DNA from 3 places in the Pseudoalteromonas sp. A3 genome. Region 2 is predicted to be linked to each of the others. Evidence: predicted binding sites of a transcription regulator. Region 2 holds the regulator's gene; each other region holds the start of a gene.

The links. Region 2 encodes sigma-54, which starts transcription at its own class of promoters, with help from an activator protein. Its sites were predicted from a motif close to GTTGGCACGNNNNTNGNNT; they were not measured.
Region 1: OIZ54_RS12075 (DUF1328 domain-containing protein) is a predicted target of sigma-54. The motif match lies at 5,278-5,296, and genes of this name have one in related genera.
Region 3: OIZ54_RS18175 (TorF family putative porin) is a predicted target of sigma-54. The motif match lies at 2,715-2,733, and genes of this name have one in related genera.

The regions. Positions count from the first base shown of each region.
Region 1 covers NZ_JAPCKL010000006.1:21,564-28,893, reverse strand. The annotation lists gene OIZ54_RS12095 (efflux RND transporter periplasmic adaptor subunit) at 1-819, shown strand, start outside; gene OIZ54_RS12090 (efflux RND transporter permease subunit) at 828-3,974, shown strand; gene OIZ54_RS12085 (YcxB family protein) at 4,188-4,664, opposite strand; gene OIZ54_RS12080 (hypothetical protein) at 4,821-5,012, opposite strand; gene OIZ54_RS12075 (DUF1328 domain-containing protein) at 5,065-5,238, opposite strand; gene OIZ54_RS12070 (OadG family protein) at 5,766-6,011, shown strand; gene oadA (sodium-extruding oxaloacetate decarboxylase subunit alpha) at 6,021-7,330, shown strand, end outside.
Region 2 covers NZ_JAPCKL010000006.1:202,169-209,498, forward strand. The annotation lists gene lptC (LPS export ABC transporter periplasmic protein LptC) at 1-357, shown strand, start outside; gene lptA (lipopolysaccharide transport periplasmic protein LptA) at 347-895, shown strand; gene lptB (LPS export ABC transporter ATP-binding protein) at 892-1,617, shown strand; gene OIZ54_RS12920 (RNA polymerase factor sigma-54) at 1,687-3,186, shown strand; gene hpf (ribosome hibernation promoting factor) at 3,214-3,501, shown strand; gene OIZ54_RS12930 (PTS sugar transporter subunit IIA) at 3,506-3,958, shown strand; gene rapZ (RNase adapter RapZ) at 3,978-4,823, shown strand; gene OIZ54_RS12940 (HPr family phosphocarrier protein) at 4,864-5,136, shown strand; gene mgtE (magnesium transporter) at 5,396-6,754, shown strand; gene OIZ54_RS12950 (zinc-dependent metalloprotease) at 6,801-7,330, opposite strand, start outside.
Region 3 covers NZ_JAPCKL010000014.1:101,443-108,772, forward strand. The annotation lists gene OIZ54_RS18170 (ABC transporter permease/M1 family aminopeptidase) at 1-1,657, shown strand, start outside; gene OIZ54_RS18175 (TorF family putative porin) at 1,930-2,616, opposite strand; gene OIZ54_RS18180 (hypothetical protein) at 2,894-4,057, opposite strand; gene OIZ54_RS18185 (AsmA family protein) at 4,368-6,338, shown strand; gene rplN (50S ribosomal protein L14) at 6,617-6,985, shown strand; gene rplX (50S ribosomal protein L24) at 6,996-7,310, shown strand; gene rplE (50S ribosomal protein L5) at 7,327-7,330, shown strand, end outside.

The DNA of each region.
Region 1 (7,330 bases), 180 kb from region 2:
GAGCAAGAAGAAGGGCGCACAACGCTAAGCGAGAAAGCAGTTGAACGCGCTGGTATTAAAACTGACATTGCAAAAGCAGGTAGCGTTGAGCTAACCGATACTTTATTTGGTGTTATAGCACCCACTGCGCAGAGCACCGTTGAAGTAATGGCGCCTTATACCGGCTTAGTTAACGATATTTTTGTAAGTATTGGCCAAAACGTTAAAAAAGGCGATAAGCTTGCCAGCATAACCAACCGCGAAACCCTACAAAATTACACCATAAAAAGCCCAATTACAGGTGTTATTACCGAGCAATATTTAAAGCGCGGCGAGCTTGCCAGTAGCGCTTTAATGCAAATAGTAAACCTTGAAACCGTATGGGTTGAGCTGTCGGCCTTTCCCGATAACATTGAAAAGCTCGCCATAGGGCAAAGCGCTACAGTGTACGACTTACATCATCATTTAAATGCCCAAGGTGAGGTGTTTTACATAGCCCCAATGATGAGTGGCGGGCACATTGCACGTGCGCGAATCGAGCTTAAAAACCCTGATGGCCATTGGCGACCAGGTATGCATGTTAATAGCGACATTAGTACTGCAAAAGTAGATGCGGCTGTACGCGTCAAAGCGATTGCTATTCAGGAATTTAACGGCAAACCTAGCGTGTTTATAAAAAGTGGCAATGTGTTTGAAGTACGCCCAGTAAAACTCGGTGCTAAAAACAGCGAATGGGTAGAAGTGCTTGAAGGGCTTTCGCCAACCAGTGAGTACGTAACTGAGAACAGTTATGTAATTAAAGCCGATATTTTAAAAAGCGGCGCAAGCCATTCACATTAGGAGGCAGCATGATTAACTGGATAGTTTCGTTTGCGGTTAAGCGCCGCATGATGGTGCTTGCACTCACACTTTTATTTGCTGGGTTTGGCGTATACAACACACAAAATTTAGCCGTTGATGCCGTACCCGATATAACTAATGTGCAAGTGCAAATAAATACCAAAGCGCCGGGCTTTACCCCGCTTGAAGCCGAGCAGCGTATTACGTATTTAATTGAAACTGCAATGGCGGGTATTCCAAAGCTTGATTATACCCGCTCAATTTCGCGTTATGGTCTTTCGCAAGTTACCGTTATTTTTAATGAAGGCACCGATATTTATTGGGCGCGCCAACAAATATCAGAGCGCATACAAAGTATTCGATCAGACTTGCCAGCCAATATTGAACCAAACTTAGGGCCAATTGCTAGCGGGCTAGGGGAGATTTTTACTTATTCTGTGCATGCAAATAACGGTGCATTAAAAGATGATGGTACGCCATTTAATGCAGAAGATTTACGTACCCTGCAAGATTGGGTTATTCGCCCGCAGCTATTAAAAGTAAAAGGCGTTACCGAAATAAACAGCCAAGGAGGCTTTGAGCGCCAGTACCAAGTAGCGCCCATGCCAGAAAAACTACTCGCTTATAAGCTCACGCTAAGTGATGTTATTACAGCACTTAAATTAAATAACAGTAACCAAGGTGCAGGGTTTATAGAGCGTTTTGACGGGCAATATTTAGTGCGCTCACCAGGGCAATTAAAAACCATTGATGATATAGCCAATACCGTGGTTGCTAAGCGCGATGATGCACCCGTTCGCATAAAAGATGTGGCCAACGTGCGTTTAGGCAAAGAGCTCAGAACCGGCGCCGCTACTTATAATGGTAAAGAAACCGTGCTTGGCACCGCCATGATGCTCATTGGTGAAAACAGCCGCGTAGTGGCAAAAGCCATGGCTGAAAAACTTAAAGATGTACAACTTAGCTTACCAGCTGGTGTAGTGGTTGAGCCCGTGTACGACAGAACAACCCTTGTTGATAAAACCATAGACACTGTAAAAACCAACCTGTTTGAAGGCGCGGTGCTGGTGGTTGTTATTTTACTGCTACTACTGGGTAATGTAACTGGCGCATTAATTACGGCCATGGTTATTCCGCTTAGTATGTTATTTGCCATTACAGGTATGGTAGGTAATAGAGTGTCGGGTAACTTAATGAGCCTAGGCGCAATCGACTTTGGTTTAATTGTTGATGGCGCTGTAATAGTAGTTGAAAACTGTTTAAGGCAACTTGGCCTTGCGCAACATAAGCATGGCAGGCTACTTACACTAAACGAGCGTTTAAATGTGGTAACCGCCGCCACTAAAGAAGTGTTCAGCCCAGCAGTATTTGGCATTTTAATTATTATGCTGGTGTATTTACCGCTGTTTGCACTAAGCGGGGTTGAGGGCAAAATGTTTCAGCCAATGGCATTTACCGTTGTAGCTGCACTAGTTGGCGCACTTATTTTTGCCATTACCTTTGTACCTGCCGCTATTGCGGTATTCGTACGTGGCAAGGTGAGTGAAAGCGAAAATGCAGTTATGCGAGGTATTAAAAAAGGCTATAAACCGCTACTTGGTCTATCGCTTAAGTTACCGTGGGTGATGGTATGTATTGCGGGTATTTTAGTGATTGCACTTGGCTTTAAAGTTAAAAATATGGGCGCTGAGTTTTTACCGCAGCTAGATGAAGGCGATATAGCCATGCATGCACTGCGTATTACCGGTACCGGTATTGAGCAATCGGTAAAAATGCAAAAAGAGCTAGAGCAAGCCATTTTAGCCATACCTGAAGTTGAAAAAGTATTTTCAAAAATTGGTACTCCCGATGTAGCAAACGATCCTATGCCACCTAACGTTGCCGACACCTTTTTAATGTTAAAACCGCGCGAGCAATGGCCTAACCCCGCTTTAAGCAAAGAAGAACTGGTTAAGCAAATTCGTCATTTAGTCAATGAAGTACCCGGTAATAACTATGAGTTTACCCAACCAATAGAAATGCGCTTTAACGAGCTAATTGCTGGCGTGCGCGCCGATGTGGCTGTGCGTATTTATGGCGATGATTTATCAACATTAAAACAGTTCGGTGAGAAAGCCACAGCCTTGGTACAAAATATTACTGGTGCAACCGATGTACGCCTTGAGCAAATGGAAGGCCTGCCTACGCTTTCGGTTACGCCGCTTCGTGACCACATGGCGCTGCTAGGTTTAACAGTAACCGATATACAGCAAAGTGTAAGTGCTGCTATAGGTGGTGTGCAAACTGGGCTTATTTATGAAGGCGATAAACGCTTTTCGTTATTAGTGCGTTTAGATGAGCGTTGGTCGAGCGATGTAACACAGCTTGCACGTTTACCTGTTGCAGTGCCAAAAAGTGCTAATCCCGACCTTGCATTTGTACCGCTTGGGGAAGTAGCAAATATTAGTATTAATAAAGGGCCTAATCAAATAAACCGTGAAAGCGGTAAGCGTAATGTTGTAGTAACTGCAAATGTAGAAGGGCGCGATTTAGCAAGCTTTGTAAGCGATGCGCAAGCCGCTTTAAATTCGCAGCTTAATTTATCTAGTGGTTATTGGATTGAATACGGCGGCACGTTTGAACAACTAGAATCGGCAAGTAAGCGGCTATCGCTGGTGGTACCGGTTACTTTATTACTTATATTTGGCCTGCTTTATAGCGCGTTTAATTCACTTCGTGATTCGTTAATTATATTTAGCGGCGTACCACTTGCCCTTAGTGGTGGTGTGCTTGCGTTACTGCTACGCGATATGCCGTTATCAATATCGGCAGGTGTGGGGTTTATCGCGCTAAGTGGTGTAGCGGTATTAAATGGCGTGGTTATGCTGTCGTTTATTAAGCAGTTAAGAGCCGATGGGCTTAGTTTAATAGATGCAATACAAACCGGTGCGCTCTCGCGCCTGCGCCCAGTACTTATGACGGCTTTAGTGGCGAGTTTAGGGTTTATTCCTATGGCGCTAAATACAGGCACCGGCGCTGAGCTACAAAGGCCGCTGGCAACGGTTGTGGTTGGCGGAATTATTTCATCAACTCTACTGACGCTATTAATATTGCCTGCACTTTATAAATTAGTGCATGCAAAGTTTACTAGGCATAAAAAGGCTGAGCTTATTTAGTATAGTCTGCAATTTTTTTAATATAAATTATCTATCTGGTTAAATATCTTAACTAAAATAAGCACTCATTTTTTACTTTACTGTGAGCAGAGGAATAGAGTTAAAGGTACTATAGGTATGCAAAACCATCATTTTTCGGCTGATTTCCTAAAATATTAGGCCTTGAGTGAAACAGAGCTAACAAGATATGTCGTGTAGCAGTATAAAGCTATTTTAATGGCTTTTTACTGCTAACTTTTTGTTTATAAAATCGCGCATTTCATCGGTTAATACACTGCTAGAAATATATTGCATACCTTTATTATGGTGCACTAAGTAGCCGTGGTTAGTTTTAATAATATGGGTTATTTCTGCCCACTTAAATGTATGGCTTTTATAGTGGTTTTCGGTGCTAATAGCGTCATCGGTAAACGAAAGAGTAACCGTTGAGCCCGAAGCACGACTAAACATTTGGCGCGTAACCCACCAAGGCCTGCGGTAATAAAAGGCAACGCATTCTAATACACCCAGCATTATTAAAAATGTACCTAGGTAATGATCATCCATAGCGTAAATACTAATTAAACCTAAGCACACCAGTAATGCCAGCAAAAAATACTTTGGCTTGGCTGCTTTACTATAAGAGTGGGACTCGTCAAAGCATTCGTAGTAGTAGGGTTTATCGAGTGTGTAAGTGGTGGTCAGTGCCATAATTGCTAATAAGTAATAGTTTTCGCTATTTTAACAAGCTAGCGTAAAAATCACACCCGTTAATGTAGGCTATGCATTATAAGAGTTAGAAGCCGCTTTTTATTAGCGCACAAAAAAACGGCTTATTAAAAGCCGTTTTTTACGTTACCAAACAGATTAACAGTTAGTTTCTTCTGCGTTAACGCCTTCTTTTACATTTTCGCATGCATCTTCAACAGAGTTTTGCACGTCAGTTACTGCTTCATCAATACGCTCACCTGCTTCTTCTGCATGGTTGTCTTCACAACCCATCATAAAGAAACCTGCAAATACGGCGATTAGTGCTGCTTTTAAAGTTGTTGAGTTCATAATGTAATTCCTTGTATATGTTGATTGTTTAGTGTTTTAAGTATGTTAGTAGCTACCTGGGCGATTTACCGCGCAGCGCACCTGAAACTAAAGAAATCACTAAAAGTACTAAAAAGATAAAGAATATAATTTTTGCTATACCAGCTGCGGCACCTGCGATACCACCAAAACCTAACACTGCAGCGATTAAAGCAATAACTAAAAATGTAATTGTCCAGCGTAACATTGTTTTCTCCTTGGTTATCAAATTCGTTCGAAAGTAATAATGCCAGTTGCGTGCCAGAGTTTAATTTTATTATTTTTCAATATGTTATGGTTTTTGGGGCGAAGATTATAAATTTAGGATTGGTAAGTTTTACGTTTAACGATGTAACTTATTCACACTATTGTAAAGAGAGTAAAAAAATAAATATTTTTTGCGCGCTGCTTTACTAGTCTTGGTAAGACCAATTTACATTTTAGCCAAGCTGATTTTTTACCTGCCGTTTAACTTACTATTTTTTATAGTTTTTAAGTTTTTTTGGGTTTAACCATATAACCTTTGCCTATAACGGTTATTTTTATCATCTATATCTAAGCTAATTTAACCCTGTATTAGCTATGTTAACTATTGTGACTGTATGTTAGTTTAATTTTAATTGGTTTTACCAATTGACAGGTGGTGGACAAAGTTAAAAGTTTTGTTATCATTCGGTGAATAATTATTTAAATAAAGCGGTTTTTTATATCGCTATATAGTGCAGGGGGAGAAAAATGGATATAGGAGCTGTACTCACAACCGCAGGTAGCTTGATGCTTACGGGCATGGTGGGCGTGTTTGTATTTCTTTCAATATTGATTGGTGCTGTGTCACTCATGTCTAACTTGGTTGCTCGTTTTGACGAGGCTGAAGTTGCAATACCGGTTAAATCACCATCTTTAAAATCTCAAGGTGTGCCAAACGAGCACATCGCTGCTATTAGTGCTGCCATTGCTCAGTACAAATCAAATAATAAATAAGAGGCACACATGGCTAAATTAAAATTAACAGAACTTGTTTTACGCGATGCTCATCAGTCTTTACTTGCAACCCGTATGCGCTTAGATGACATGCTACCTATTGCTAGCAAACTTGATGATGCCGGTTATTGGTCTATTGAGTCGTGGGGCGGCGCTACGTTTGATTCGTGTATTCGTTATTTAGGTGAAGATCCGTGGGAGCGTATTCGTGCCCTTAAAAAAGCAATGCCTAATACTAAACAGCAAATGCTATTGCGCGGGCAAAATTTATTGGGTTACCGCCACTATGCCGATGACGTGGTAGAAAAGTTTGTAGAGCGTGCCCACAAAAATGGTGTAGATGTATTTCGTATTTTTGACGCCATGAACGATGTACGTAACTTAGAAACGGCAATTAAAGCAGCTGTAAAAGTAGGAGCACACGCACAAGGCACTATTTCTTATACTGTAAGCCCTGTGCATACTCTTGATATGTGGTTAACCCTTGCAAAACAGCTAGAGGATTTAGGTTGTCACTCTATTTGTATTAAAGATATGGCAGGCTTATTAAAACCATACGATGCAGAGCAACTTATTAAAGGGCTAAAAGAAACCGTTTCTATCCCTATTGCTATGCAGTGCCATGCAACCACCGGTTTAAGTACCGCTACGTATCAAAAAGCCATTGATGCAGGCATTGATATGCTTGATACCGCTATTTCTTCAATGAGTATGACTTACGGTCATTCAGCTACAGAAACCATTGTAGCAATTGTTGAAGGTACGCCCCGCGATACCGAATTAGATTTAAACCAGCTAGAAGAAATAGCGGCTTATTTTAGAGATGTACGTAAAAAGTACGCTGCCTTTGAGGGGAGCCTTAAAGGTGTTGATGGCCGTATTTTACTCGCACAAGTACCTGGTGGCATGTTAACCAACATGGAAAACCAACTTAAAGAGCAAGGCGCAGCAGATAAGCTAAATGAAGTATTACTTGAGATCCCACGCGTGCGTGAAGATTTAGGTTTTATCCCGCTAGTTACTCCAACATCGCAAATTGTAGGCACACAAGCAGTACTAAATGTGCTTACGGGTGAGCGTTATAAAACAATTACCAAAGAAACCGCCGGTGTTTTAAAAGGCGAGTATGGTTTAACACCAGCACCTATGAATAAAGAGCTGCAAGAGCGAGTGCTTGATGGCAGCGAGGTTATTACGTGTCGCCCTGCAGATAATATAGCCCCAGAGCTTGCATCGCTTGAAGCAGAGCTGCAAAAAGAAGCGCAAGAACAAGGCTTAACACTTGCTGATGAGCAAATAGATGATGTGCTTACCTATGC
Region 2 (7,330 bases):
AAAATGGAGCTGTACCAACAGCTTGGTTTTACGTTTTTTGAAAAACCTATTTTCACCTTGTATAACGAAAAGCAAACATGGCGAATAAATGCAGACGAAGCAACGCTTTACGAAGATAAACAACTTATTTTAGAAGGCAATGTGGTTGCTAAAAATTTAGTTGATAATGCCATGATAGATAACATCGATGCCGATAACATCGAAGTCGACATTAAAGCGCTAACAATGCGCTCTGAGCAGCCAGTGGTTGTCACTGGGCCTAATTTAAAAATTGTCGGTAAAGGCCTTGAAGCCGATTTAAAAACCGAAGTAATAAAACTAATTAACCATACGCGAACAATATATTATGACCAATAAACTCACTAAAATACTTATTATCCCATCGCTAATGCTTGCATTTAGCGCCTCTGCTGCTGAGCCTGCTGCTCAACCGCCAGCAAATCAAATTTCTATTAGTGCAGACCGTCAAGAAGGCCAACTTAAAGAAAACGTAGGTATTTTTGAAAAGAACGTCGAAATTGTGCATGGTAATCGCAAAATTACAGCCGACCGACTCGAAGTACATAAACGTGAAGACTTAGGGGATAACAAACAACTCCTTATTGCCACTGGCAGCCCAGCCTACTTCGAAGAAAAACAAGACGACGGTACCGTAATGAGTGCCAGCGCAAACGAAGTACGTTACGACGTAGCAAAGCGCTTTTTAACGCTTGTTGGCGATGCTGAAGTCGCACAAGCCGGTCAAAAAATTAATGCTAAAAGTATTACCTACGACATGCAGCAGCAGCTTATTAGCGCAGAAAAAGACGAAAACTCTACGGATCGTGTCCACACAATTTTAGTGCCTGTTGAAGCAAAAATTAAAGAAAAAACAGGTAACGAAGGTCAACCATGAGCACCTTAAAAGCAGAACTATTAGCAAAAAGCTATAAAGGCCGCCAAGTTGTAAAAAATGTAGGCCTTGAGGTAGAAGCCGGCAGCATTGTTGGCTTATTGGGCCCTAATGGCGCAGGTAAAACCACCACCTTTTACATGATTGTAGGGTTAGTACCTAGCGACAAAGGTAAAATTTCTATTGATGATAACGACATTACGTTATTACCTATGCACAGCCGCGCCCGTTTAGGCATTGGCTATTTGCCGCAAGAGTCATCAATATTTAGAAAGCTGACAGTTTATCAAAACCTAATGGCTATTTTAGAAACGCGTAAAGAGCTCAATAAAGCCGCACGAGAAGAAACGCTTAACAACTTACTTGATGAATTTAGTATTCAGCATATTCGCGATAGCCAAGGTATGGCGCTTTCTGGTGGTGAACGCCGCCGTGTAGAAATTGCCAGAGCACTGGCAGCAAACCCTAAATTTATTTTATTGGATGAGCCTTTTGCTGGTGTTGATCCGATTTCAGTGTTAGATATAAAGAAAATAATAGAACATCTTAAAAACCGTGGCATTGGCGTATTAATTACCGATCACAATGTAAGAGAAACCCTTGATGTTTGTGAAAAAGCCTACATTGTTTCTCATGGGGAGCTAATTGCATCTGGCACCCCAGAACACGTATTAAATGACAAAACTGTACGCGATGTTTATTTAGGCGAGCAATTTAGGCTGTAACATTTAAGCCACACCTACAAGCATCTGCTAATATTAATTATAACAACATAAAAGGATTGTTAGAGATACATGAGGCAATCATTACAGCTGCGCATGGGCCAGCAACTTACAATGACTCCACAATTGCAACAAGCGATTCGCTTGCTGCAGCTCAGTACATTGGATCTCCAGCAAGAAATACAAGAAGCACTTGATAGCAACCCGCTATTAGAAGTAGAAGAGCAAGATTACACGGAAGAGTCGGCTGGAAAAAATGAACAAAAAGCAGATACGGATGATGTAACCGTAAGCGCATCGGCTGACGATACAACTAGCGAGTACGAGCAAGACAGTGGCGAAGCTTTAAATAAAGACACCGTTAGCGATGATATGGCAATGGATGTAACTTGGGATGAGTACATGAGCGCAGCCCCTGCGGCATCCTCAGGCCCAATGCCAGAAGATGAGTCTATTTATCAAGGTGCCTCTACTGAAACGCTACATGAGTATTTAATGTGGCAGCTTCAGCTTACTCCTTTTAGCCCCACTGATGAAGCCATTGCTATTGCCATTGTAGAAGCTGTAGATGACTCGGGTATTTTAACGCTAAGTTGCGAAGAAATTTTAGAAAGCTTTAACCAAGAAAACGATGACGAAGTTGAAGTTGAACTTGACGAAATAGAAGCCGTTTTAAAGCGTATTCAGTTATTTGACCCTGTAGGTATAGCCGCGCGCAGTTTACAAGAGTGCTTGTGTATTCAGCTAAACCAGTTTGATAAAGACACCCCTTTTATAGAACAAACTAAAATGATCTTAACCGATCACATTGATCTATTAGCGGCACGCGACTATCGTACATTAATGAAAAAGACTAAGCTTAAAGAAGACGAGCTTAAAGAGGTCATGACCCTAATACATACCCTCAACCCAAAACCTGCAGATACAATAGTAAGGGAAGAGTCGGAGTATGTAATACCAGATGTGTCGGTTAAAAAAATAAAAGGCCGCTGGGTGGTAGAGCTAAACCCAGATAGCATGCCAAAAATACGCGTAAATAGTCAGTACGCGGCTATGTCACGTACCGTAAAATCAAGTGGTGATAGCCAATTTATTCGCTCTCACTTACAAGAAGCTAAATGGTTTATAAAAAGCCTTGAAAGCAGAAACGACACGCTGCTCAAAGTAACAAACTGTATTGTAAAACAGCAACAGGCATTTTTTGAACATGGCCCAGAAGCCATGAAGCCAATGGTTTTAAACGATGTTGCTGAAATGGTAGAAATGCATGAATCGACAATTTCGCGTGTTACTACGCAAAAATATATGCATACGCCACGTGGTATTTTTGAGCTTAAGTATTTTTTCTCAAGCCACGTAAGCACTGAAAATGGCGGCGAGTGTTCATCAACCGCAATACGTGCCCTAATTAAAAAGCTAATTGCCGCGGAAAACTCAGCTAAACCATTGAGTGATAGTAAAATTGCGGATATATTGGCAGAGCAAGGAATTAAAGTAGCTAGACGCACAATAGCAAAATACCGTGAATCGCTAGCTATTCCACCGTCAAATCAGAGAAAGAGTTTGATATAAGACGTAAAAAACAAAGAGGAAATGCTTATGCAACTAAACCTAACTGGTCGTCACGTAGAAGTAACTGATTCACTTAGAGACTATGTAAATAATAAATTTGCAAAGCTAGAAAGGCACTCAGATCATATTAGCAATGTGCATGTCATTCTCGATGTAGAAAAACTCAACCAAAAAGCAGAAGCGACTATTCATGTAAGTGGCGCAGATTTATTTGCCTCAACAGAGCACCAAGATATGTATGCCGCTATAGACTCGTTGATTGACAAGCTCGATCGTCAAGTCATAAAACATAAAGAGAAGCTTGCTAGACACTAATATTATGAAATTAAGTACATTAGTATGCCAGGACTGCAGCAAAGCTGCGGTCCTTTTTAGTAGTAAAAAAAGAATTTTAGAGTTTATCAGTGAGCTAGCTCATGAAAAGCTCCCCTACTTACCACAACAAGATATTCTTAATGCGCTGGCAAGCAGAGAAAAGCTAGGCAGTACTGGTATTGGCCGGGGTATCGCCATTCCTCATGGCAGAATGGGTGGCGTAGAAGAGCCGCTGGCTTTAGTACTTGTTAGCGACACGCCTGTTAACTTTGATGCTATTGATAACTGCCCTGTTGATATTTTTGTTGCACTCATCGTACCAGATGGCGATAACCAACAGCACCTAAAGACTCTGGCAACCATAGCTGATAAACTGAGCAACAAAGAATTTTGTAAACAGCTGCGTAGTGCTAAAACCGATGCAGAGCTGTATCAAGTAATTGTTGATCAATCGTAGTAAATACTAAGGGCTATAAATGGAGTTAATTATCATAAGCGGCCGTTCTGGTTCAGGTAAGTCGGTTGCTTTACGCGTGGTTGAAGATTTAGGCTATTATTGCGTAGATAATATTCCGGTCAACCTACTGCCCTCTTTGGTGCGAAGTGTTTCAGATAACTATGACAAAATAGCCGTTAGTATAGATGTTCGTAATATCCCCAAAGAACAAGACGAATTTAACGATATTCTCGAGTACCTTCCTGACTTTGCTAAACCCACACTGTTTTATTTAGATAGTGATGATCAAACACTGATCAAACGTTTTTCAGAAACACGCAGATTACACCCTTTATCCATCGATTCGCTGCCGCTTGATTTAGCAATAAAAAAAGAAAAAGAACTGCTTGATGTACTTGTAACGCGCGCTGACTTTATGCTTGATACCACCGATTTAAGTGTGCACCAATTAGCAGAGTCAATTCGCGAAAAAATACTGGGTAAAAAAGATAAGCAACTTATTGTAACGTTTGAATCGTTTGGCTTTAAACACGGCATACCTAAAGAAGCTGATTATGTTTTTGATGCTCGCTTTTTGCCAAACCCCCACTGGGAGCCTGAACTTAAACCGCTTACGGGCCTTGATCAACCAGTAAAAGATTTTTTGGCAAATCACAGCATAGTGCAAAAATTCACTTGGCAAATTCAAACCTTTGTACAAACTTGGCTGCCACACTTAGAGCGCAATAACCGTAGTTACCTCACTATTGCAATTGGCTGTACTGGTGGTCAACATCGCTCTGTTTATTTAGCGCAAGCCATTGGTGAGAGCTTTGCTATGACGCATCCGAATGTCAAAATTCGTCATCGTGAGCAAGAAAAGTAACCTTAAAATAATAACCTGTTCAGTTTAGGTATAGTAATTTATGCGCTGTGAAGACACATTTCTAATAAAAAATAAATTAGGCTTACACGCCAGAGCGGCAACGGTCCTTGCGCAATTAGCTGTGCAGTTTGATGCTAAAATCACCTTACACCAAGATGATAAAGAAGCTGCAGGCGACAGCGTATTAGCTTTAATGCTACTTGAAAGCAGTAAAGGTAAAGAAGTTAAAGTAGTCTGTGAAGGCCCTGATTCAGAGCAAGCTTTGCATGCGGTTGGGCAATTAATTGCACAACGATTTAACGAACAAGAATAATTTAAAGCACCATAGCCTTATAAGTTAAAGACTTATCAGGCTGAACTATAAAGATTTAGTAAGTTAGGGTATTCCGACTCGCCTAATTTAGTGCTTTAATTTAGGGTAATAAAGCCATGCCCCAGCTAAATTTGGTTACTTAATTTTAAACACTAATTTAGTCCTAGCATTGGGTTTAGCACAAAAAATAAAGAAAATAACAGTGGGCAAAACCACTTACTAAACACCTTTCCATTACACAAAAATATTTAGGATGCCAATGCCAGAAGCGTTTGAACAAGACTATCCACTACAGCAACTAAAACAAGTGACTAAATCACTTAATAGTGGGCAATTTGTTCAAGTAAGACGCATGCTAGCAAAAACAGCACCTTGTGATACAGCACTGCTGCTTGAATCCTCTCCGCATAAAATTAGACGCATGCTTTGGCAACTGGTTGACCCAGATGTGCAAGGGGATGTGCTAGAAGAGCTCTCTGAAGATGTACGTTTAGGCATCATTGCACAAATGGAACCTGAGCATATTGCCGCGGCCACTGAGGATATGGGCCACGATGATTTAGGTGAAGTCCTACGTAGCCTACCTGACACCGTGTACAAAGATGTGGTTAGCGCTATGGATACGCAAGACCGCGAACGCGCTACACAGGCTTTATCTTACCAAGAGCGCTCAGCAGGCGCGCTAATGAACACCGATACGGTGACCATTCGCCCAGACGTTACACTTGATGTTGTGCTGCGTTATATTAGGCTACGCGGTGAGCTGCCAGAGGGCACCGATGATTTATACGTTGTTGATAAACATAACTGTTTTTTAGGTGCATTATCACTTAGTACACTGTTAACTAATCCGCCTGAAAAAATTGTTCAAGATTTAATGGATGAAGACTGTGAGTCTATCCCTATTTCGATGGATGAAAGTGAAGTTGCTCAGCTATTTGAGCGCCACAACTGGATATCGGCCCCTGTAGTCGATGATAACGCCCACTTGCTTGGACGTGTCACCATTGATGATATTGTTGATGTTATTCGTGAAGATGCAGAGCACAGCTTATTAAGCCTTGCCGGCCTTGATGATGAAGAAGACACCTTTGCACCTGTTTTAAAAAGCTCAAAAAAACGCTCAGTATGGCTTGGCGTTAACTTACTCACAGCCTTAGCTGCCGCCTTTGTGGCCAGCTTTTTTGAAAGCACCTTAGATATATTACCTATTTTAGCTGTACTCAATGGCATTGTGCCCTCAATGGGTGGTGTAGCAGGTAGCCAATCTTTAACTCTGGTTATTCGCGGTATTGCCGTGGGCCATATTAACCAAACTAACCAACGATTTTTAATGGCTAAAGAGCTGGCGATAGGCGCATTAAACGGGGTTATTTGGTCAATACTTATAGCCAGTGTAATTGCGCTTTGGCAATGGGATTTTATGCTTGGCGGCGTGCTCGCATTTGCAATGTTTATGAACCTCGTAGTAGCTGGTGTTGCTGGCGCATGTATTCCTATTTTATTGAAAAAAATGAATATAGACCCTGCACTTGCAGGTAGTGTTGTACTTACAACAGTAACTGATATTGTCGGTATTTTTGCCTTTTTAGGCACCGCAACGTGGCTACTTATTTAGCAACCTGAACTGAGGTTAAGTAGCCACTACACACTAAAACATATAATTAAATTGGTGAGCCCGGTGGCATTGGTAAACCACTGAAGTTTTCAGGCCACTTACCTACTTTTAAAAACTGTTTTATTTGCTCTGCTAAATACTGTTTAAATGCGCTTTCTCCTACACTGGTATTACTTAACATTGAGTTTTGATTGTACTCTTTGCTTAATTTTACCAAGTAGAAACGTAACTGCGCCTGCACCTCTGGGCTTACCTTGTCACTAGTGACTAAATCAGCCATATTTTTTGCAGTTAAAAATTGCACCCGCTGGGTGATTTTGCCTTTCATTGTATTAGGTGATGACACATTAAACACTTGGCTGTAAAGCTGCTCTAACAACTCATCTAAGCTGTAAAAATTATAATTACGTACTTGTTGTTGAGCTAAACGATTTAAACGCTGTGGGTTTAATAATAACGATAAACTATGCTGCGCAGCTACTTCTGGCAAGGCCATCGCATCAAGTGTTACACCCGTACGCCCTGTTATGCTTTCACGCGATTTAGACTCGCCATACGCTTTTGGCGGAATAAGCG
Region 3 (7,330 bases), on a different contig from region 2:
GGCTAAAATTAAGTTTACCAATACCGCAAACGAGCCAATAACCCGTGTGTTAATTATCGAGCCTAGCCAATCTAAAAGCTGGGATGTAAAAATGGCGGGCGGGGAAATAGTTGAGCGTTTAACCGATTTTGGCATGGTATGGTTTGAGTTTGAACAACCGCTAATGCCTAATGAAGTACGCGAAGGTGAGCTTTCTGTTTCTCGTGAACACGACGGTTTTGTTGATAGAGGATCTGATACTCAACTCGTGCACAATGGTACATTTGTAAATAATAGAGAATTATTACCAAATTTTGGTTATCAAAAGTATTTTCAAATTGCGGATAAGTATGAGCGCCGTAAGCACGATTTACCCGAGCTTGAACGTGCACATAAACTAGAAGACAGCCGCTATTATACGCAAAATGAGTTTGGGCCTGCTAATGGCTTTATAAACTACAAGGCAACAGTAACCACCGATGAGTCACAATTTGCAATTACACCCGGTTATTTAAAAAGTGAAAGTGTAAAAGACGGACGACGTACTTTTGTTTATGAAATGGATGCTCCAATTATAAACTTTTATTCTGTTCTTTCGGCGGAGCTTGAAAGCAAAAAGGTTGAACATAACGGTGTAAATATTGAGGTGTACTACCACAAAGATCATGCATGGAATGTTGACCGTATGATTGAGTCAGTACAAGACTCAATAGATTACTACACACAAGCATTTGGGCCATATCAGCATAAGCAGTTACGTATTATTGAGTTTCCTAAGTATCGCTCGTTTGCGCAAAGTTTTGCTAATACGGTGCCTTACTCAGAAAGTATTGGCTTTATCACAGACTTAAGAGATGAGAGTAAAGTTGACCTACCTTACTATGTAACCGCACATGAAGTTGCACACCAATGGTGGGGGCATCAAGTATCTGGGGCTAATGTAGAGGGCAGTGCCGTTATTTCTGAATCGCTCTCCCAATACAGTGCGCTTATGGTGCTAAAAAAACGCTTTGGCGCCGAGAAGCTTCGTAAATTCTTAAAGTACGAGTTAGATAGATACTTAATGGGCCGCACAGGCGAAGCCTTTGAAGAAATGCCGCTGTATAAAACGCAGTCTCAACAATATCTTCATTACAATAAAGGCTCGGTTGCGATGATGGCTTTGTATGACCTATTAGGTGAAGAGCGCTTAAATGCCGCACTTAAAGCGTTTTTGAATGAGTTTAAATACCAAGCAACGCCATACCCAACCACACTTGATTTACTCAGTTATTTAAAGCGAGATGCAACACAAGCTGAACAACGTTTTATTGATGATCAGTTTAAATATATAACGCTTTATGAGCTTGAAATGAAAGCAGTGTCGGTTACAGATGATGTTGATAGCGAAGGTTTTTATACAGTAACACTGAGCGTTGAAGCAACTAAGCAGCATGCCGATGGACAAGGTGAAGAAACTGAGCAACCACTCGATGAGCTAATTGATATTGCATTGTTTAGCGATGACCCTGAAAACCTACTTGCTGAAGACTTTGTTATTTACTCGCAAAAGCATCAAATAGTCTCTGGTACTAATACTATTGAGCTAAAAGTAAAAGAAAAACCAGTGTACGCAGGGGTTGACCCGTACATTAAGCTTGTAGATAAAGACAGTAAAAACAACCTAGCTAAGTTTTAATGATTAACGATTAACGGAAAGGCCGCCTTTAATGCGGCCTTTTTTGTTTTAGCGAATTGCTAATACCAATGCGCAATAAAGCTTAATAAAGCGAATTAGCATATTGGTAAAAAGAGGTAATAGCAGCGAGGAGCTCGGCGATTAACCGAAGTGGGTTATATAGTAAGGTGCTTTAGTCGCTAAAATTAAAAGGCGCTGTGAGTATTTAGGGTGCCCTAAACGAGAAAAGGGCCAAAAGGCCCTTAGTGTTGCAGCAAGTAACACATTTTGTTTTAAAGCGTAAAGTCTACAGCGTAGCCTACGTAAACTTTAACATCTGACTCATCCATGTCGGTGTCAGATACGCCAAAAGTAAAACCATCTTTTGATACAGAGATACCGTAATCAATAATATTATCATCGCCTATAAAGTCGCCAGAGTAGTGACCTAAGTGCAGCGCAACCTCAGTACCATTGCTGCCAACAGCAAAGCTGTAATCGGCATTTAGGTATAATGAATCGCCAAAGTCGGTGCCATCGCCATCTGCCGCTGAAGTGGCAAGGATTGCAGCGCCAAAGGTGAAGCCTTCTGCGCTGATGCTACCGTAAATTTCAGAGAAATCAGCATCTGCCTCAGAAGCTGCATCTGGGTAAGCGTAATAAATGTAACCTACATCGTAGCTAAATGTGTCGTTAATATCGCCACCAAAACCCGCGTAAACATCAAGCTCATAAGTCATTTCATCGGCCCATGAAGCATTTGATGCCCAGGTACCTACATAAAAGCCTGACTCGTCAGCGTAATCAATACCGCCAGAAATAGCAGCATCGCCCCCAGTTTGCTCTTGACCACGCCATAAGTAGTTAGACGTAGCCGCTGCGTTTGCTGTTACTTCTGCATGTACGGCTGTTGATGTTAAAGATGTAGCACCGAATAAAGCTATTGCGCTAATTGCGATGGTTTTTTTTAGTTTTAGCATGTCCATTTCCCGTTATATGATTTTTATCGCCTAGGTTTTTATTCTCTTATTGGCAACCCTTTGACTGGCGGTGTTTTATTGTTTAACTGGGAATGCAATTGCACTGTATGTGCCAGCTTAAAATAATTTCTATAAAACTGTTTTTTTACTTTTATAAAACAATATGTTGAGAAGTTCTAGAAGAGGGAATGATTGAGGAGGTTAATTAAAAAACGCACACTGCTGGTGCATAAATTAACCTAACTGCACCAGAAAAATACAGTTAGGTTAGGTAGATTTAGCCAAATATAGTGCGCATAAGACTAATTGTTTCGTTTACTCCGCGGCCTTTTTGTACTTCGCTAATAATAGAGTCGCGTTTGCTACGAATATGCTCGGGAATGTCATCGGCTGCAAGTGCACGGTCTACAAGTATTTCGGCTGACTCTTTACCTCTACGCTGTGGTTTTCCTGCACTTGTTGTGCTGCGTTTAGGTTTATTTAATAGCTTAATATAATTTGAGTTGTCGGCCGTGCTGGCATCTGCATAGTAAAAAAAGCACGGTAATAACGCTTTTATACTAACTAGTTGCTCTTCTAGTTCATTGCTGCCATTAGCCATTTTAAACCACGACATAGCATGAATGCTTTGTACTATATCTTGCCAGTAGCGCTCAAAGTCGCGATTGTTTAATTTAGTAATACCTAAAGCTGCACATAATGCATCAAGACGGCTATTACTAATTGGCGTAAATACATCTGGGCGGCGCATTGCTAATAAACGTGTAGCAGGGGCAAGGGTTGGTTTTTCATCGCTACCGTTAAAGGCAAGTAAATAAGCAACAACAAACTGTTGGTAATCAGCTTCGCTCACATCACCTTCAAGCGGGATGTTAGCAAGTGCATCGTCAAACGCGCCAGGCAAGTCGGCTAGCATTTGATGAAAACCCTTTGCACTTTTTGTTGATGCGAACCATTCAACATCAAAGTTATAGGTGCTTGGGTCGAGCGTGGCAGTGTGTTTACCACTAAATGCCAGTAAATCCTCTGGGATCATATCTTTTAGTGCTTGCTCACGAATGCTGTGCAAATACGTGGTAAGGCGAAGCTGTTCGTCCAGTGCAATAAGTTTTTTATGTTGCTCTACAAACATACTAATAACAGGCCAAGGTGCTACACGTAGTGTTTTAAGCTGTAAAAAGCTAATTGCTGAGGTTAGCTGGTCGTGCAGCTTTTTTAAAACTGGTAGTTGCTGTGGCTCTAGTAAATCGTAATTTATACGGTCTTTACTTGCACTTAGCAGCTCATAACACCAGCCTAAAAAATCCTCTGGGTGGTTTTCTACTTTCACGGCCATTAGGTTTAGGCTTAGTTCTGAAGCTTGCTTCAAGATGTTTTGGTAAATTTGACTTTCTTGTTCGCCTAGCGCCATTTTTGACGGTGAAATTAGCAGTTTTTTCATGCCTTGTAGAGTCTCCGAGTAGATACATTTTTTAGCTGCTTTATTTTAGCGCAAATACGCCAATAGCAACAGGGCCGTGCATCATACCTAACAATTCAAGGGATGCAATGTTGTAGGGTTTAATACTTGGTTAGATTTAAACTTGATGAGCTTTACTTTTAGTACCAATTTCGCAACGTTTACTTTTAAGCATAAATTCATTTCAAATTAAATAAATTACAATAAAGTGCTTTTTTGTCACAACGACAATGATTTTAAAGCTAACACTCGCTATGATAAGAACATTATTTGCACGTTTGAAAGGATGATCATGAAGACCTTACTCAAAATTGTTGGTGTAATACTCTTACTTTGTATTGCGTTAATTATTGCCGCTCCGTTTTTAATCCCAACAGATACTATTTTTAATAAAGTATCTGAACAGGTTGAAAAAACAACAGGGCGCACACTTACTATTAAAGGTGATAAAACGCTTAGTGTATTTCCTGCATTAAAGTTAGAGCTTAACGATGTGCACTTTGCAAACATGCAGACAGGCTCGCGCGACGACATGGCAAGTATGGAGCAATTAGCTGTGCACATACCATGGTTATCGTTATTTGGCGGCGAATTCAAACTTGATAAGTTTGTTATTAACGAGCCCAATATTTTATTAGAAACTGATAAAAACGGTAAAGCTAACTGGCAGTTATTTGATGCTGTAGCAGAGCAGCCGCAAGAGCAAACTCAATCAGGTGAGGCTGTTAAACTACCAGAGAACTTTGATATAGAGTTAGGTGAAGTGGCTATTTACGGTGGTACGTTTACTTACCTAGATGGGCAAACAGGCGCTAAACAACAAATTAGTGACTTGGAATTGGCTATTTTACTTCCTTCACTACGTAAAACACTAGAGATCAAAGGCGGCATTACATATATGCAAGAGCGCTTTGAGCTAGATGTAAAGCTTGATACGCCGGCAAAGGCAATTGAAGGGGCGACATTTGAGGTTACTCAAAGCGTAGACTCTCGCTTGGTCGATCTTACTTTTAACGGCAGTATTGCTCGCCAAGGTAAAGATATAAAAGGTGAGTTAGCGCTAAGTGGCGACTCTGTTAAGGAGCTAGCAACTTGGCAAGGGGTAGACTTAAACGCTAAAGAAAATGCATTTAATGCGTTTAGTGTAAACGGTAAAATGCATCTTATAGATGATACGTTTAACTTAGAAGAGCTGATTGCTACCCTAGATGAATTAGAGATTAAAGGAAAAAGTGAAGTAAACTTAGGAAATAAACTAGCGGTTAATGCTGATATAGACCTAGGTATGCTTGATTTGAACCCCTACTTACCGGAGGTAGTCGCTAAGCAGCAAGCACCGCAAAGCGAAGAACCTAAAGCCGCGCAGCCGATTGTTTGGGACGATACTAAAATTGATTTAAGCGCATTAAATGCACTTAATGCTAATGTAGTTATTCGCTCAAGCGGTTTAAAAGCTAACGATATTGAGCTAGGTGCTAATCAATTTACAGTCGATTTAAATAACAGCGTTGCTAAATTAAGCTTAGATAGCTTTAAAGCATATGAGGGCACTGGTAAAGGGGTTATCAACATAAATGCGCAGCAAACGCCGTATAAAATAAGCACAAATTTTGATTTAGCCGACATAGACGCACAACCGTTACTCACTGATGCGGCTGGCTTTGATAAGCTCATGGGTAAAGGGTCATTAAATTGGAATTTAACCACAACTGGGCAAAGTCAAAAAACCTTTATTAATGCATTAAATGGCAATGTTAGCTTTGAATTTGCCGATGGTGCTGTTAAAGGCGCAAACGTGGCTGAAATGGTTCGCAAAGGCAAAGAGCTTATTACGGGTAATCTTGGAGCTGTGAGTGAAGGGCTAGATACAGGCTTTGAAGAATCAGAGCAAACAGATTTTTCTGCGCTCACAGGTAGCTTTAACTTTACTAATGGCGTGGGCCGTAATAACGACCTATCGCTGATGAGCCCACTTATTCGTATTACAGGTGAAGGCGATGTAGATTTGCCTCAAACCAATGTTGATTATCGCTTAGTGACCGGCATCGTTGATTCGATTGAAGGGCAAGGCACTACAGACGATAGTACAGGCTTTAAAATCCCACTGCGTATAGAAGGCCCATTTCATGACGTTGGCTTTAAGCTAGATGTAAGCAACGCGCTTAAAGATGAAGCAAAGCAAAAGCTCGATGACGCCAAAGAGAAAGCAAAAGAAAAAGCCAAGGACAAAGTCAAAGATAAACTAAAAGGCTTATTTGGCTAATACTATTAAACCCCACAAATAAATAATTAAGGCGCTATTTGCGTCTTGATTGTTTTATAACCACTTGTAAAATAGCTACATAGCGGTTTTTACTCAGTTTTAATCTGTCCTTCCCTTAAATTAATTAAAAAATAACCTACCACTCACTAGCCAATGCTGGTACAATTGCCCGCCCTTAAGAGACAACTCTGTTGTTTTTTGAGTGGGATTTAATCGAAGTGCCTTGATTTTAAACAAATTTAAGGCAAGTTGTAATTACTACACCGGAGGTCATTAACATGATCCAAATGCAAACTCAGCTGGAAGTTGCTGATAACAGCGGCGCTCGCAAAGTGCAGTGTATAAAAGTCCTTGGTGGTTCACACCGTCGCTATGCGGCAGTTGGCGATATCATTAAAGTTTCTGTGAAAGAAGCTATTCCTCGCGGTAAAGTGAAGAAAGGTGATGTTAAAAACGCGGTAGTTGTGCGTACCAAAAAAGGCGTTCGTCGTCCGGACGGTTCTCTGATCCGTTTCGATAGCAATGCGGCTGTTATCTTAAATGATAACTTGCAGCCAATTGGTACTCGTATCTTCGGCCCTGTGACTCGTGAACTTCGTAATGATAAGTTCATGAAAATTGTTTCACTAGCCCCAGAAGTACTGTAAGGAGTCTATCATGGCAGCAAAAATCCGTCGTGATGACGAAGTAATCGTACTAGCAGGTAAAGACAAAGGTAAGCGCGGCAAAGTGCTTTCAGTTGTTACCGAGTCTGGTCGAGTATTTGTCGAAGGCATTAACTTAATCAAGAAACACCAAAAGCCGGTTCCACAATTGAACCAAGCTGGCGGCATTGTTGAGAAAGAAGCGTCTATCGACGTATCAAACGTTGCGATCTACAACTCGGAAACGAGTAAAGCAGATCGTGTAGGTTTCAAGATTGAAGATGGTAAGAAATTACGTATCTTTAAATCTACTGGTAAAACTATCTAATAGTTGGAGTAGAATGATGG